3 regions of the Jeotgalibacillus marinus genome follow, and region 3 is predicted to be linked to each of the others. Evidence: predicted binding sites of a transcription regulator. Region 3 holds the regulator's gene; each other region holds the start of a gene.
The links. The regulator Rex, encoded in region 3, represses fermentation and respiration genes when NADH is low (regulators of the CRP and FNR family bind a similar motif). The targets are predictions, from matches to a motif close to TTGTGAAATATTTCACAA.
Positions count from the first base shown of each region.

Region 1: the regulator Rex is predicted to act here: its motif matches at 2,259-2,276, upstream of pflB (formate C-acetyltransferase).
Region 2: the regulator Rex is predicted to act here: its motif matches at 2,231-2,248, upstream of AB1471_RS10290 (DoxX family membrane protein).

Region 1 covers NZ_JBFMIA010000003.1:5,611-9,903, forward strand. The annotation lists gene pflB (formate C-acetyltransferase) at 1-2,035, opposite strand, end outside; partial or broken gene AB1471_RS18535 (hypothetical protein) at 2,758-2,937, shown strand; gene AB1471_RS05205 (right-handed parallel beta-helix repeat-containing protein) at 3,062-4,156, opposite strand; gene AB1471_RS05210 (hypothetical protein) at 4,191-4,293, opposite strand, start outside.
Region 2 covers NZ_JBFMIA010000008.1:40,152-44,444, reverse strand. The annotation lists gene AB1471_RS10300 (selenium metabolism-associated LysR family transcriptional regulator) at 1-104, opposite strand, end outside; gene AB1471_RS10295 (YeiH family protein) at 261-1,310, opposite strand; gene AB1471_RS10290 (DoxX family membrane protein) at 1,610-2,119, opposite strand; gene AB1471_RS10285 (YhcN/YlaJ family sporulation lipoprotein) at 2,706-3,197, shown strand; gene AB1471_RS10280 (UDP-N-acetylmuramoyl-L-alanyl-D-glutamate--2,6-diaminopimelate ligase) at 3,469-4,293, opposite strand, start outside.
Region 3 covers NZ_JBFMIA010000029.1:3,791-8,083, forward strand. The annotation lists gene AB1471_RS15915 (ABC-F family ATP-binding cassette domain-containing protein) at 1-1,414, opposite strand, end outside; gene AB1471_RS15920 (redox-sensing transcriptional repressor Rex) at 1,682-2,359, shown strand; gene AB1471_RS15925 (twin-arginine translocase TatA/TatE family subunit) at 2,420-2,596, shown strand; gene tatC (twin-arginine translocase subunit TatC) at 2,615-3,397, shown strand; gene AB1471_RS15935 (YdiK family protein) at 3,422-3,625, opposite strand; gene AB1471_RS15940 (CPBP family intramembrane glutamic endopeptidase) at 3,622-4,293, opposite strand, start outside.

The sequences.
Region 1 (4,293 bases), on a different contig from region 3:
CTTCTTCTTTCCCGAGGGCTTTCGGCACGATCGAGAACGTATTTGAAATGCCGTCCATCGCATAGCTGTAAGGAAGCTTAGCTACAGATGAAAGGGAAGCAAGTGCTCCTTTCGTATCACGTCCATGTATTGGATTGGCACCAGGAGCAAAAGGTTCGCCAGCACGTCGGCCATCCGGTGTATTTCCTGTTTTTTTACCATAAACGACATTTGAAGTAATCGTTAAAACGGACATAGTATGAACGGAATCACGATACGTTTGATGCTTGCGCAACTTTTTCATAAAACGTTGCATAATTTCTACGGCAATACTGTCAACACGGTCATCATTGTTTCCGTATTTAGGGTAATCAGCGTTTGTTTCAAAATCAACGGCAATGCCATTTGCATCACGGATTACTTTAACTTCCCCATATTTAATGGCACTTAAGGAATCAGCGACAACGCTTAATCCAGCTATTCCAGTCGCCATTGTGCGAAGGACTTTCGTGTCGTGCAAGGCCATTTCAATGCGTTCATAGCTGTATTTATCATGCATGTAATGGATGACATTCAATGTATTGATATAAAGACCTGCCAACCATTCCATCGTTTGATCAAATTTCTGCATCACTTCTTCATACTCTAAAACGTCTGTTTTAATTGGCTGAAGTTGAGGACCGACTTGGATTTTTAGTTTTTCATCCATTCCTCCGTTAATTGCATACAATAAACCTTTTGCCAAATTAGCACGAGCACCGAAAAATTGCATTTGTTTTCCAATCTCCATAGCAGAAACACAGCAGGCAATGCCATAATCATCACCGTATTCAGGGCGCATAATATCATCATTTTCGTATTGGATCGAGCTTGTTTGAATGGACACTTTTGCACAGAATTTCTTAAAGTTTTCAGGAAGCTTATTAGACCATAAAACCGTTAAGTTTGGTTCCGGAGACGTTCCAAGATTATAAAGCGTATGGAGGAAGCGGAAAGAGCTCTTCGATACGAGTGATCTTCCATCCATTTCCATTCCACCAATCGATTCCGTTACCCATGTAGGGTCACCGCTAAATAGTTCATTGTACTCTGGGGTACGAGCAAATTTCACAAGGCGCAGTTTCATAACGAAATGATCGACAAGCTCTTGTGCTTCTACCTCAGTCATTGTTCCATCCTGCAGGTCGCGCTCGATGTAAATATCAAGGAAAGTAGAAACGCGTCCCAAGCTCATGGCAGCTCCATTTTGTTCTTTAATGGCGGCTAAATAACCAAAATATACCCATTGAAAAGCTTCAGCCGCATTTTTAGCAGGTTCTGATATATCAAAACCATAACTTTTCGCCAATTCCTTAAGTTCATTTAACGCCCGTACTTGCTCCGAAATTTCTTCACGCTGACGTATATTATCTTCTGTCATAACCATGCTCGTGTTTTTCAAGTCTTTTTGTTTTTCCTTAATAAGGAAATCAACGCCGTACAGGGCCACACGGCGATAGTCGCCAATGATGCGTCCGCGGCCATACGCGTCGGGAAGGCCGGTAATGATTGCTGCTTTACGTGCAAGCTTCATTTCGTCTGTATAAACATCAAAAACTCCACCATTATGAGTTTTACGGAAATCAGTAAAAATTTTCTCCACTTCGGAACTTAATGTATACCCGTAAGATTCACATGCTGCTTTTGCCATCCGGACTCCTCCGAAAGGTTGCAATGAGCGCTTAAATGGTTTATCAGTTTGAACACCGACTACTTTTTCAAGTTCTTCGTCAAGATAGCCAGGACCGTGGGAAATGATCGTAGACACCGTTGCAGTGTCCATGTCATACATTCCACCTTGTTCACGTTCCTTTGTAGTCAAGTCCATTACCTGGGCCCATAATTTATCTGTATCTTCTGTTGCGCTTTCTAAAAAAGAGTCATCTCCATCATAAGGAGTGTAGTTGTTCAAAATAAAATCGCGGACATTTACTTCTTTCGACCAAGTGCCTTTTTCAAACCCGTTCCAATTCGGGTTTTCAATCGTTGGTTGTGTTCCTTCTAATACTCTTGCCATGCTTACTCTCTCCTTTTCTATTTAAGCTTGACTATTAAAAGCTGTCATTTCGTTTGAGTGATTGCTCAAAATTCGTTCAAATTCATCGGCAACAACCTTTTAAAAAGCATCCAGTGTATGCGGTTTTCAAATCAAAGGTCTTTCGTTCAAAAACCATGTCCAATCACTCCTTGTTGGTTTGTTTCTTTATGATTTCATCATAGCAGTTATTCAGAACAACAGATTGTGAAACATTGAACAATCTATGAATTATAATTACACGAAGGAAATAATTGATTATAATTTTCCTTCACTTTGGTGAGTAAAAGAAATAGGAAACCGATTTATACCCTGTTTGCCCAAACGAGAAAAACCCAAAAAGTCCAGTGGCTCTAAGGGTTCTACTAGCCATAACCAATCACTTTCCTGCCCGTTATCCCTTGCTTCTTCACTAAATTAGAGTCGCTTCTTAAACAAATTCGACAAAAAGAAAGATTCCTTCAAATAAATTGAAAAGACACCCACAATGTGAGTGCCTCTTTACGTAAGTTTAAACTACAATTGTTTTGCCCGTACACCACATGCGATGCATTGAGCGGTATAAAGGTTATATATGTGTTTCTTTCTAAACCTACAATCAAACCATCGTATAAATTTCATTGTCCATGGCCCCCTTCTATACTAAAACTCTCCTTTTATATACTTTCTACAAAAAACAGAAAATTCCTTCAATAAATTCAAAAGAAGTGGAAGCTGGTGCTGATATGAAATAGATCCAAGAAAGACTAGGCCACGGAAGCATGCAAATTACTTCTGAAGTGTATGCCCACATTAGTAAAAAGATCGAAAAAGACAATTATTCTTTAGGTCTAAAAACAAAATACTACTATTCTCGCAAACTAAGAAAAACCCTCAAAGCCTAGTGGCTTCAAGGGTTCTATTTTTTTAGTACATTTCCAAATACTGCTCGCGCTCCCATGGGTACACTTGCGTACGGAACACAATTTAATTATGCAAAGTCCACAGAAAAAGAGCCAAATGTGGCTCTTAATTCCCACAGTCCACATTAGCTCCTAACGATGTGCCACATTTATTTCCTTTGAAATTGTTGGCATCCTCATCTACAATATCTAAATTATCATTCAAGAACGCACGGTTAAAGAACACATCATTGCCGGTAGAAGTTGAATTTAATCCAATACCAACATTCCCATTATTATTAGCGGTATTCCCTTTAATTAGGTTGCTATCTAAATTGACTAATGCAATACCAACTTCCCCATTATCATTAGCCTTATTCCCTTTAATCGTGTTGTTAGCTGAACCGTCTCTTAAATGAATGCCTTCCGCTACATTCCAAGTAGCGATATTCCCTTTAATCATGTTTTTATTTGAATCGTCAAATAAGAAAATCCCCCTCTCCTCATTTCCAATAACCTTATTCCCTTTCAACATGTTGTTATCTGAAGTTTCTAAGGAAATACCATCCAACCCATTCCCAATAACGTTATTCCTTTTAATCATGTTGCTACTTGAATTGTTTAAAAAAATACCATCACCAAAATTCTCATTAACGATATTCCCTTTAATCATGTTGCCATCTGAATCGTCTAAGAGAATAGCCTGAAGCTGATTATTCTTATTAAGGTTATTCCCTTTAATCATGTTGCCATCTGAATCCTTTAAGGAAATACCCAGAAACACATTCTTATTAACGTTATTCCCTTTAATCATGTTGCTAGTTGAATCGTCTAAGAAAATACCAACATCAAAGTTCTGAACAATAAAATTCTTCACCAACACGCCAGAAGTGCTGCCAATCGTTATCCCAGTACCTGACAAACCTATTCCATCTAGAACGGGTTTCTCTTTCCCAACCCCAATCAGTTTGATATTATCCGTATTAATATCAACGTTTTCCATATAAGGATCCCCATTTTCTTTTGCTTTTACTAATATGATATCTCCTTCTACTGCCGCATCAACTGCATCTTGAATCTCAGGAAATTCAACCGACGGGACCATGAGTGTCTTTGCGTTAAAGAAAAGGACCCCTGCCACGATGACGATACCGATGAAGAGTACTCCAACAAACGTGAGAATGAGAGCCGTTACTGGGAATTTATTTTTTGACGTTTTCATTTTTCACCTCCACACTGCTTTCCAAACGGCGTCTTCAGCAGGAATGTTTTTTATCTCTCAAACACTCATGTACAAACTTCGCAATCAAAACGAGTGTAATGACGGAAAAAATGATTCCGATAATAAGGACGATAATC
Region 2 (4,293 bases), on a different contig from region 3:
TGTATACTGATACTTGGTTGTGAGAGATGTAATATCTTTGCTGTCTCAGAAAAGCTTTTTCCCTGCGCAACTACGTAAAATACGTTTAAATGTTCGAAGTTCATCTCATTCCCCCTGCTATTGATCCCCTGTACCTACATTATACTATAATGTATAGTTCAAAAAATCTCACAATACAGGAGGGACACTTCCCACCATGCTTTTACCCTTTTCAAAACGTATAAATCCTAGATAAATAATATTTTTTTAGTGACACACTGTCACACCAATAAAAGAAGTACAGGGCCGAGAGCTGCTAATAAAATGAATCCTACCACTCCAACTAAAACAGGTTTAAAACCAGTTTTCTTAAAGTCACTGAATTTAATACTTAATCCCAATCCAGCCATAGCCATCGATAATAGAAAAACGCTAACCAAAATAAGAGCATTCACAAGAGTTTCAGGCAAAGGGATATATGTGTTGATAAAACTCATACCAAGGAATCCTAAAATAAACCAAGGAACAGGAAGAGTTTTAAGAGAATATTTATCTTGTTTACCCTTTTTATCTTTTTTTGTATAAATGTAGCCGAGAATAATAGCTACAGGAATTAATAAGGCCACTCTCCCCAACTTGACTAAAATAGCTGTTTCACTACTAACGTCTCCACCTGGTACCGCTGCAGCAATAACATGGGCTAATTCATGTAATGTAGCACCAACAAGTACCCCATAACTATATGAATCAAGGTTAAGTAAAGGATAGGAAAAAATATAGGCTAAGGCTCCTATTGTTCCTAATATGGCAATACAGGCGACTGCTATAGCAGTATACTCCTTTTTACTTTTAATAACAGAAGCAACCGCTACGATTGCAGCCGCACCACAAACGGCCGTTCCAACAGCAATTAACGTATTAAGTTGACTATCTACATTCAATAGCTTTCCTAATCCAACCATCACCAACATCGTAAATACAATGACTATGCTATCAATTAATAAAACAGAGAGACCTGATTCAAAAATTTGACTAAGATTCAAACGTAAACCCATAAGAATAATTCCGGCTCTCAGGAGATATTTACTACTAAATGTAACACCAGGAACTATTTGGTCTTGTGTTCCCATGGACGTTCTCCAGAGCATTCCTAACATAATCGAAATAATCATAATCCCCATAATAGAGAAAAAAGGAAAACTGGCAACTTGATTAGCCACAACTGCCAACACTAGCGTTAATACTATCCCTCGCATATAACCTTTATATTTACCTAATCGAAACTGAAGTTTATTTTTTTTTCTTAGCACATCTTCATTCATTTTCTGCATGTCTTCTCAAATACCCCCTCTGACCTAATGCTTATAAATTCAGAATAACACAGAAAACGACGTCGGAATTATAGCACTTTCCTATAAGACTTATTAACTTATTTTATACCCCTTAGACAACTTAAATTGGATACTTTTAGTGTGTCAACTATACAATAAAAACTGAGGAGAAACGCCTTATTCCATATTCGTGAAATGTACTTGTGTTGATTCTTTAGTTATCTATAGCATACCTTTTGGCTATCTTCATAAAAAACAGCAGCACTCCTCATAGGGGGCGCTGCTGTTTTTAAAATGGATTAAGATCCCATCGCTATTTTTTTGTGATTAGTTTGAATGTTGTTTTTGTACAGGCGTTGTTTAATAAATGGCATGACATACCGATCTGCCCCCCAGTAGTAACTTGCTGAACCAACTAATAACAGAACCATTGCTACTGTAAATAAATTAGGATTGGTACTAACTGTTCCAGCTAACAAAAAGTTAAGATTCATAAATGCTCCTGCAACTAAAGCCGGAACCGTTAGACAACCTAGGATTAAACCAAGACCAACCAACAATTCCCCCCATGGAACTAACACATTAAATAACTCTATATTTGGTAAAGCGAAGTTTTGAAGAAATGATGCGTACCATCCTTGAACGGCAGGATGTTCTCCCCTCGCATTTGCGATCGCTCCATTAATCATGCCTGATGCATCAAAATCACCAGTCACTTTTCCAAATCCTGCTTGAAGCCATTGCACACCTAGCCAAATTCTCACTACCGCCCATACCATTGCCATTTTCGGACCTTTTAACCAACTCATACCGATCATCTCCTATGATTACTTTGTGAAATTATTCACAATTCGAATTAAAAAAAATGGTGTTGCAACTTTTTTTATTACTTGTCTTACATGAATAGTATAGCATAGATATTGTGAAAAACTTCACAATATGACGCTTGTTTTTTACGAATTTGTGACAACTAGCTATTTTGACGATCTTAGCTCAAACTGGGACAAGACAATTGTCATTAACAAGCAATCACATTTGTTTTATTTCCATGCTAACGAGCACATGAGTTTTGGCGTCTCAAACCAATCAACCCCTTGATCATATACTCCCCAAAAACAATAACTATTTAAAGTGTTCATTAATCCACCTAGAAATATTCCAATTCTCCCATAGTCATCATTCACTAATTTTACTAAAGGTGGATTTTTCAAAACCGGCCCTGTAACCAAAGGATCAGACTGTGAAAGCTTCCAAGTAGTTGAATCTGCGCTCCTGAAAATAACGGTGATAAAAAATCAATTATTTCAAGAATTTATGTTTGTGGAATTTACTCTACATAAAAAAAATTTATATGGTTATTTTAATACCGTAAGTACTTTTAGAGGAGGAATTTTAATGAAGTTAATCACATTGTTCACTACAGCTTGTGTGCTAAGTTTAACACTGGCGGCTTGTAATACCAATGGGGACAACAACGGGGACGATGCAATGAATGACAATGACACCCCTGATGTTGGTCAAGAAGATAACATGGACAACAACGGAAATGCCTCAAATTTAGATGTAGCAGACGATGCTGCAGATCTGATAACTGATCTAGATGAAATAAAAAGTGCGTCGGTTTTGGTGACGGATCGTAACGCCTATGTTGCCGTAGTTTTAAGTGATGAAGCAGAAGAAGAAGTATCAGAAGATATTAAAACGAAGGTTGAAGATCAAGTGAAGTCTACAGATTCGGATATTGAAAACGTGTATGTATCATCAAACCCTGATTTGACAGAAAGATTTACAGAATATGGAGAAAAATTTAGACAGGGTGAGCCTTTTGAAGGCTTCGCAGAGGAATTTAACGAAACAGTTGATAGAATATTTCCTAATGCCCGCTAATTAAGGTTGAGAAATATCAGTTCCTCGGCGTTAAAGTGCTGGGGAACTGATTTAAATTCCTGAGGATCTGACGAAGAACCAAATTCTCTACCAGTTGTTGTTTAGATCGCACAATTGAGAACTTCAATGACGACGGTATTCGTGTCAACTTTGGAAGAAGTTCTAGTTTTAGTTATACATGTGAAAAGACTATTGCTATTAGGCTAAACAGGCACGTCCAAGTTCCTTGGACGTGCCTGTTTTAATTGAAACGTATACGTTGCTTGGAACTTTAATTTTTTATAAAAGATAACAATTCTTCTGTTATTTTTTTGTCATCGAATTCGATGGTTCGATCGTTTAAAATTTGGTACGTTTCGTGTCCTTTTCCTGCAACGATAATTAAATCTTTTACTGTGGACAGTTCGATCGCTTTTGCTATGGCTTTTTTTCGATCATCGATTAATAAAAAAGAATTTTTCGGTTGTAACCCGAATGCAATTTCATTCAAGATTTTTTTTGGATCTTCTGATCGTGGATTATCAGATGTAACAATCGTTAAATCACTAATTCTACCTGAAACTTCACCCATTAAAGATCGTTTTGATTTATCTCGGTCCCCACCGCATCCGAACACGGTTAAAATTTTTCCTTCTTTTTTAAAATCATTCAATGCAGTTAAAACATTTTCTAACGAATCTGGAGTATGAGCATAATCGATAAAAACATTTCGTTTTTGCGAAGGAACTTTTTCTAGACGACCCGGAATACCTTCAAAAGAAGCAATTTTTTCTTTAATATGTTCATAACTTAAACCTTCCATAAAACCGATTAAAATACACGATAATAAATTATAAATGTTAAATTTACCTACTAATTTAGTTTGAAACGGCAAACGTTTATTTTTATAGAGAATATCAAAAGATGTACCTTTTTCAGAAAACATAATATTTACCGCTTTACAATCACTATCACGATCAATTGAATAGGTTATTACTCTACTTTTTGTTTCTTGGCACATTTTTAATGAATAAGGGTCATCAATATTGATGATAGAAAAAGATTGCTCGGTTGCGTTTTTAAACAATAATGCTTTTGAATTTGCATAGTTTTCCAT
Region 3 (4,293 bases):
CATCTAAAATTAAAAAATTTGATTGTTGCATCATGAGTTTAGCTAAAGCGAGTCTAGCTTTTTCCCCACCACTTAACGTAGAAACTGGTTTTAACACATCTTCTCCAGAGAATAGAAAGTTACCTAAAATCGTCCGTATATCTTTCTCGTTTTTCATCGGATAGTCGTCCCAGAGTTCATTAAGAACCGTTTTTTTGGAATGTAACTCTGCTTGTTCTTGGTCATAATACCCAACCGTAACATTAGAACCGTAGCGTATTTCACCATTTAGAGGGGTGAGTTTTTTTACGATCGTTTTCAGCAACGTAGATTTCCCCACTCCATTTGGACCTATTAGGGCAATATTATCCTGTCTTGCAATGGCTGCAGTTAGTTGTGATGACACAGCTTCTTCATAACCGATAGAAAGGTTTTGTAGCTTCAAGACATCATTGCCACTTTGTCGATCGATACTAAATGAAAAGTTTGCTGATTTCTCGTCGCCTTGTGGTCGATTTAGTTTTTCCATTTTCTCTAGTTTTTTTCTGCGGCTTTGTGCCTGCTTAGTAGTCGACGCACGGACAAGATTTCGCGCGATAAAATCTTCCATTTTCATGATTTCTTCTTGTTGTTTATCGAACTCTTTTAATTCACGCTCATAGTTTTGTGCTTTTTGATCAAGATAAAAGCTGTAGTTCCCGTGGTATTTTCGTGATCGATGCCTTGAAAGTTCCACGACTTGATTCACAACTTTATCAAGGAAATAGCGGTCATGTGAAACGATTAAAATAGCCCCAGGATAACCTTGTAGATAGTTTTCAAGCCAAGAAAGTGTTTCAATGTCTAGGTGGTTCGTAGGCTCATCCAAAATCATGACGTCTGGTTTCGTTAATAAAAGCTTACCCAAGGCTAGACGTGTTTTTTGTCCGCCGCTTAAAGATGAAATAGGCGTATTGTAATTAAAATCTTGGAAGCGTAGACCGTGTAAGACAGAGCGAATATCAGCTTCGTATTGATAACCACCCATTTCTTTAAATTGCACTTGAAGTTCATCGTACTCTTTCATTAAGCGATCATAACGCTCTTGGTTTTCATAAATCGAAGGATCTGCCATTTGTTGCTCCTGCGATCGTAGGTCTTTTTCCATTTTTTTAAAATGATCAAAGACTTGGAGCATCTCATCCCAAATTGAAAGTTCTGATTCCAAGCCACTATGTTGTTCAAGGTAGCCCATCGAAACTTCTTTTGGTTTAATTATCTCGCCTTGGTCGTGTGATAATTGACCAATGATCATTTTTAATAGCGTCGATTTCCCCGCACCGTTGCGCCCGACTAAAGCGATACGATCTTTTGTTTGAACTTCAAGCTTTATATTAGAAAGAATCTCTTCAGCACCAAAAGCTTTAGAGAGTTGATTAACTTGTAATAATATCATCGTTTAGCCACCTCAATTTTCTTCCTTTAGTGTATCGCAACAAAGAACGTCAAGGCAATATACTGGATTTGTGAAAAAATTGCAATCTTTGCACTGTGCCCAAATAATAGTGTATGATCTAATGGAATGGTTTTAAGAGCGAAGTAACAATAACTGTAACGCTCATAATTGAAAGCGCCATCAGATTTCGTTGTGACAAAAGATGCTACAAAATGTTGTGGCTACCTTTATACGTCATGCCATGAATGCATTAGGGGGAGAATGTGCATGAGTCAAGAGAAGATTAAAATTCCGCAAGCGACGGCTAAGCGACTACCATTATATTATCGATTTTTGAAAAATTTACATGCCTCAGGAAAACAACGAGTGTCGTCTAGAGAATTAAGTGACGCGGTAAAAGTAGATTCGGCAACGATTCGTCGTGATTTTTCATACTTTGGTGCGTTAGGGAAAAAAGGATATGGGTATAATGTGGATTATCTTCTAACTTTTTTCCGTAAAACGCTGGATCAAGATGAGGTAACTAAGGTAATTTTGGTAGGTGTGGGGAACCTTGGAACGGCTTTTCTTCATTATAATTTCTTGAAAAATAATAATACTAAAATCGAAATGGCTTTTGATGCAGATTCGAAAAAAGCGGGCACATCCATTGGAGATGTTCCAATTTACTCCATGGATGAGTTAGAAGAGCGAATGAACTCTAGTAAGATTGAGGTTGCGATCTTAACGGTGCCAGTAGGTCCAGCCCAAGTGATAACAGATCGACTTATACCGTTAGAAATTAAAGGAATTCTTAATTTTACACCAGCAAGGTTGAATGTACCGGATGATATCCGCGTCCACCACATTGATTTAGCAGTGGAGCTTCAGTCACTCATTTACTTTTTGAAAAATTATGACTCAGATGACGTAGAAACGTCACAATTGGAAGACACATTACAATAGCAAGTTGAGGCAGAATGATTTATGATGGTAAGGAAAGAAAGAGGAGGTGCAATCATTATGATGCCAGGTGGTATTAGCCTAGTATTTATCGCTGTCGTTGCCCTATTAATATTTGGCCCTAAGAAGCTTCCTGAATTAGGTAAAGCTGCTGGGAGCACTCTTCGTGAATTCAAGAATGCAACGAAAGGCTTAGCTGACGACGATGATGACAACAAAAAGGAAGATAAGAAGCAATAAAAACAGGATGGTGGCCATATGAACGAGAAAGGTATGTCCGTCCATGATCATATAAATGAAATAAGAAAACGACTCATTATTGTAGTCGTTTTCTTTCTATTTGCTATTGTGATCGGATTTTTTCTTGCAGAGCCTCTAATGAAATTTTTGCAATCATCCGATGAAGTACAGCAAATAACGCTCAACGCATTTAAGGTGACGGATCCAGTTAAAATTTATTTCCAAATCACCTTATTTGTTGCGTTTATCATGACGGCTCCGTTAATTTTATATCAGCTCTGGTCGTTTGTCTCTCCAGGGTTACATGAAAAAGAGCGACGTGTCACACTAAGTTATATTCCGGTATCAGCAATCCTATTTTTATTAGGACTTTCTTTTGCTTATTTTATTTTATTTCCATTTGTTTTTCGATTTATGTTCAACGTGTCTGAGAAATTAGAAATCGTACCAGTGATTGGCATCAATGAGTTTTTTGAATTTCTATTTCAAATGACGATTCCATTCGGATTTTTGTTTCAATTACCAGTTATCATGCTTTTCGTGACTCGATTGGGAATTGTCACACCGATGTTCTTGTCGAAAATTCGTAAATATTCTTATTTTGTGCTGTTTGTTGTCGCAGCTTTTGTTACACCACCCGAGCTTTTTTCGCATTTACTTGTAACGGTACCGTTGCTTGCTTTATACGAAATTAGTCTCTGGATTGCAAAAATCGGGTATCGCAAAGCCATGCAAGCAGAAGCAAAACAACGTGTCATTGAAGAGCAAGAACGACGAGAACGAATTGATCGCGAATCATAAAAAAGTAGAGGAGCCATGGCCCCTCTACTTTTTTTCTTTTATATGTTTTTTAATTTTAAAGTGGAGGAGGATCATTCGTAATCCAGAGCCAATATCAAACGTAGCAAGAGCAATGAAAAGATAAGCAAATAATCCCCAACCCGAAGTATTCACACTATTAATAGCAAAATAAGTGAAAGCAATGCCTAATAGTAGGTAAATAACTCCATGAGCGAGTGGTGATCTCATAGCACTCCTCCTATACAAGCACGTAGTAAAATAAATAAGGCTTCGCTTCGTTCAATCATTTCTTGGAGTTGATCAGCGAAAAAGAACTGAGTGAACACAACAAACGTGTTGATCGAAATGTGGGCAATGATTGGAACGATAATTCGTTTTGTATGCGCATATAAAAAGGCAAACGCAAAGCCCATAGCAGTATACATTAAAATGTGTGTGAAGTCCATATGAATCACACCAAAGATTAGCGCACTCAACATCCCTGAAATAAAGAAATTGTATTTACGGTATAACCATCCGAAAATAACACCACGAAAGACGATTTCCTCCAAAATGGGACCAAGCACAGCAATCGCAAAAGCGGCAATTGGTACATACGACATTAGATCAATGATGCTAGCTGTATTCTCTGACTCTACATCAATACCAAGAAATTGTGTTTGGATCAAACCTGCCATTGCTTGACTAAAGAAAGCGAGGAAAATCCCTAAGAATGACCACAAAACAACCTTTCCAGAAGTAGCGGGATTTCCTTCTAAAGTAAGTAGGTTATCGTGTTTATTAACGAGCAAAAGTGTAATGATTGTAGTTGTGAAAAAGCTAAAAAAGATCCAGTAACCTGCCGCAAGGTTTAACATTTTTGCAGTATCGCCGTCAGAAATATTTGACCCAATAAA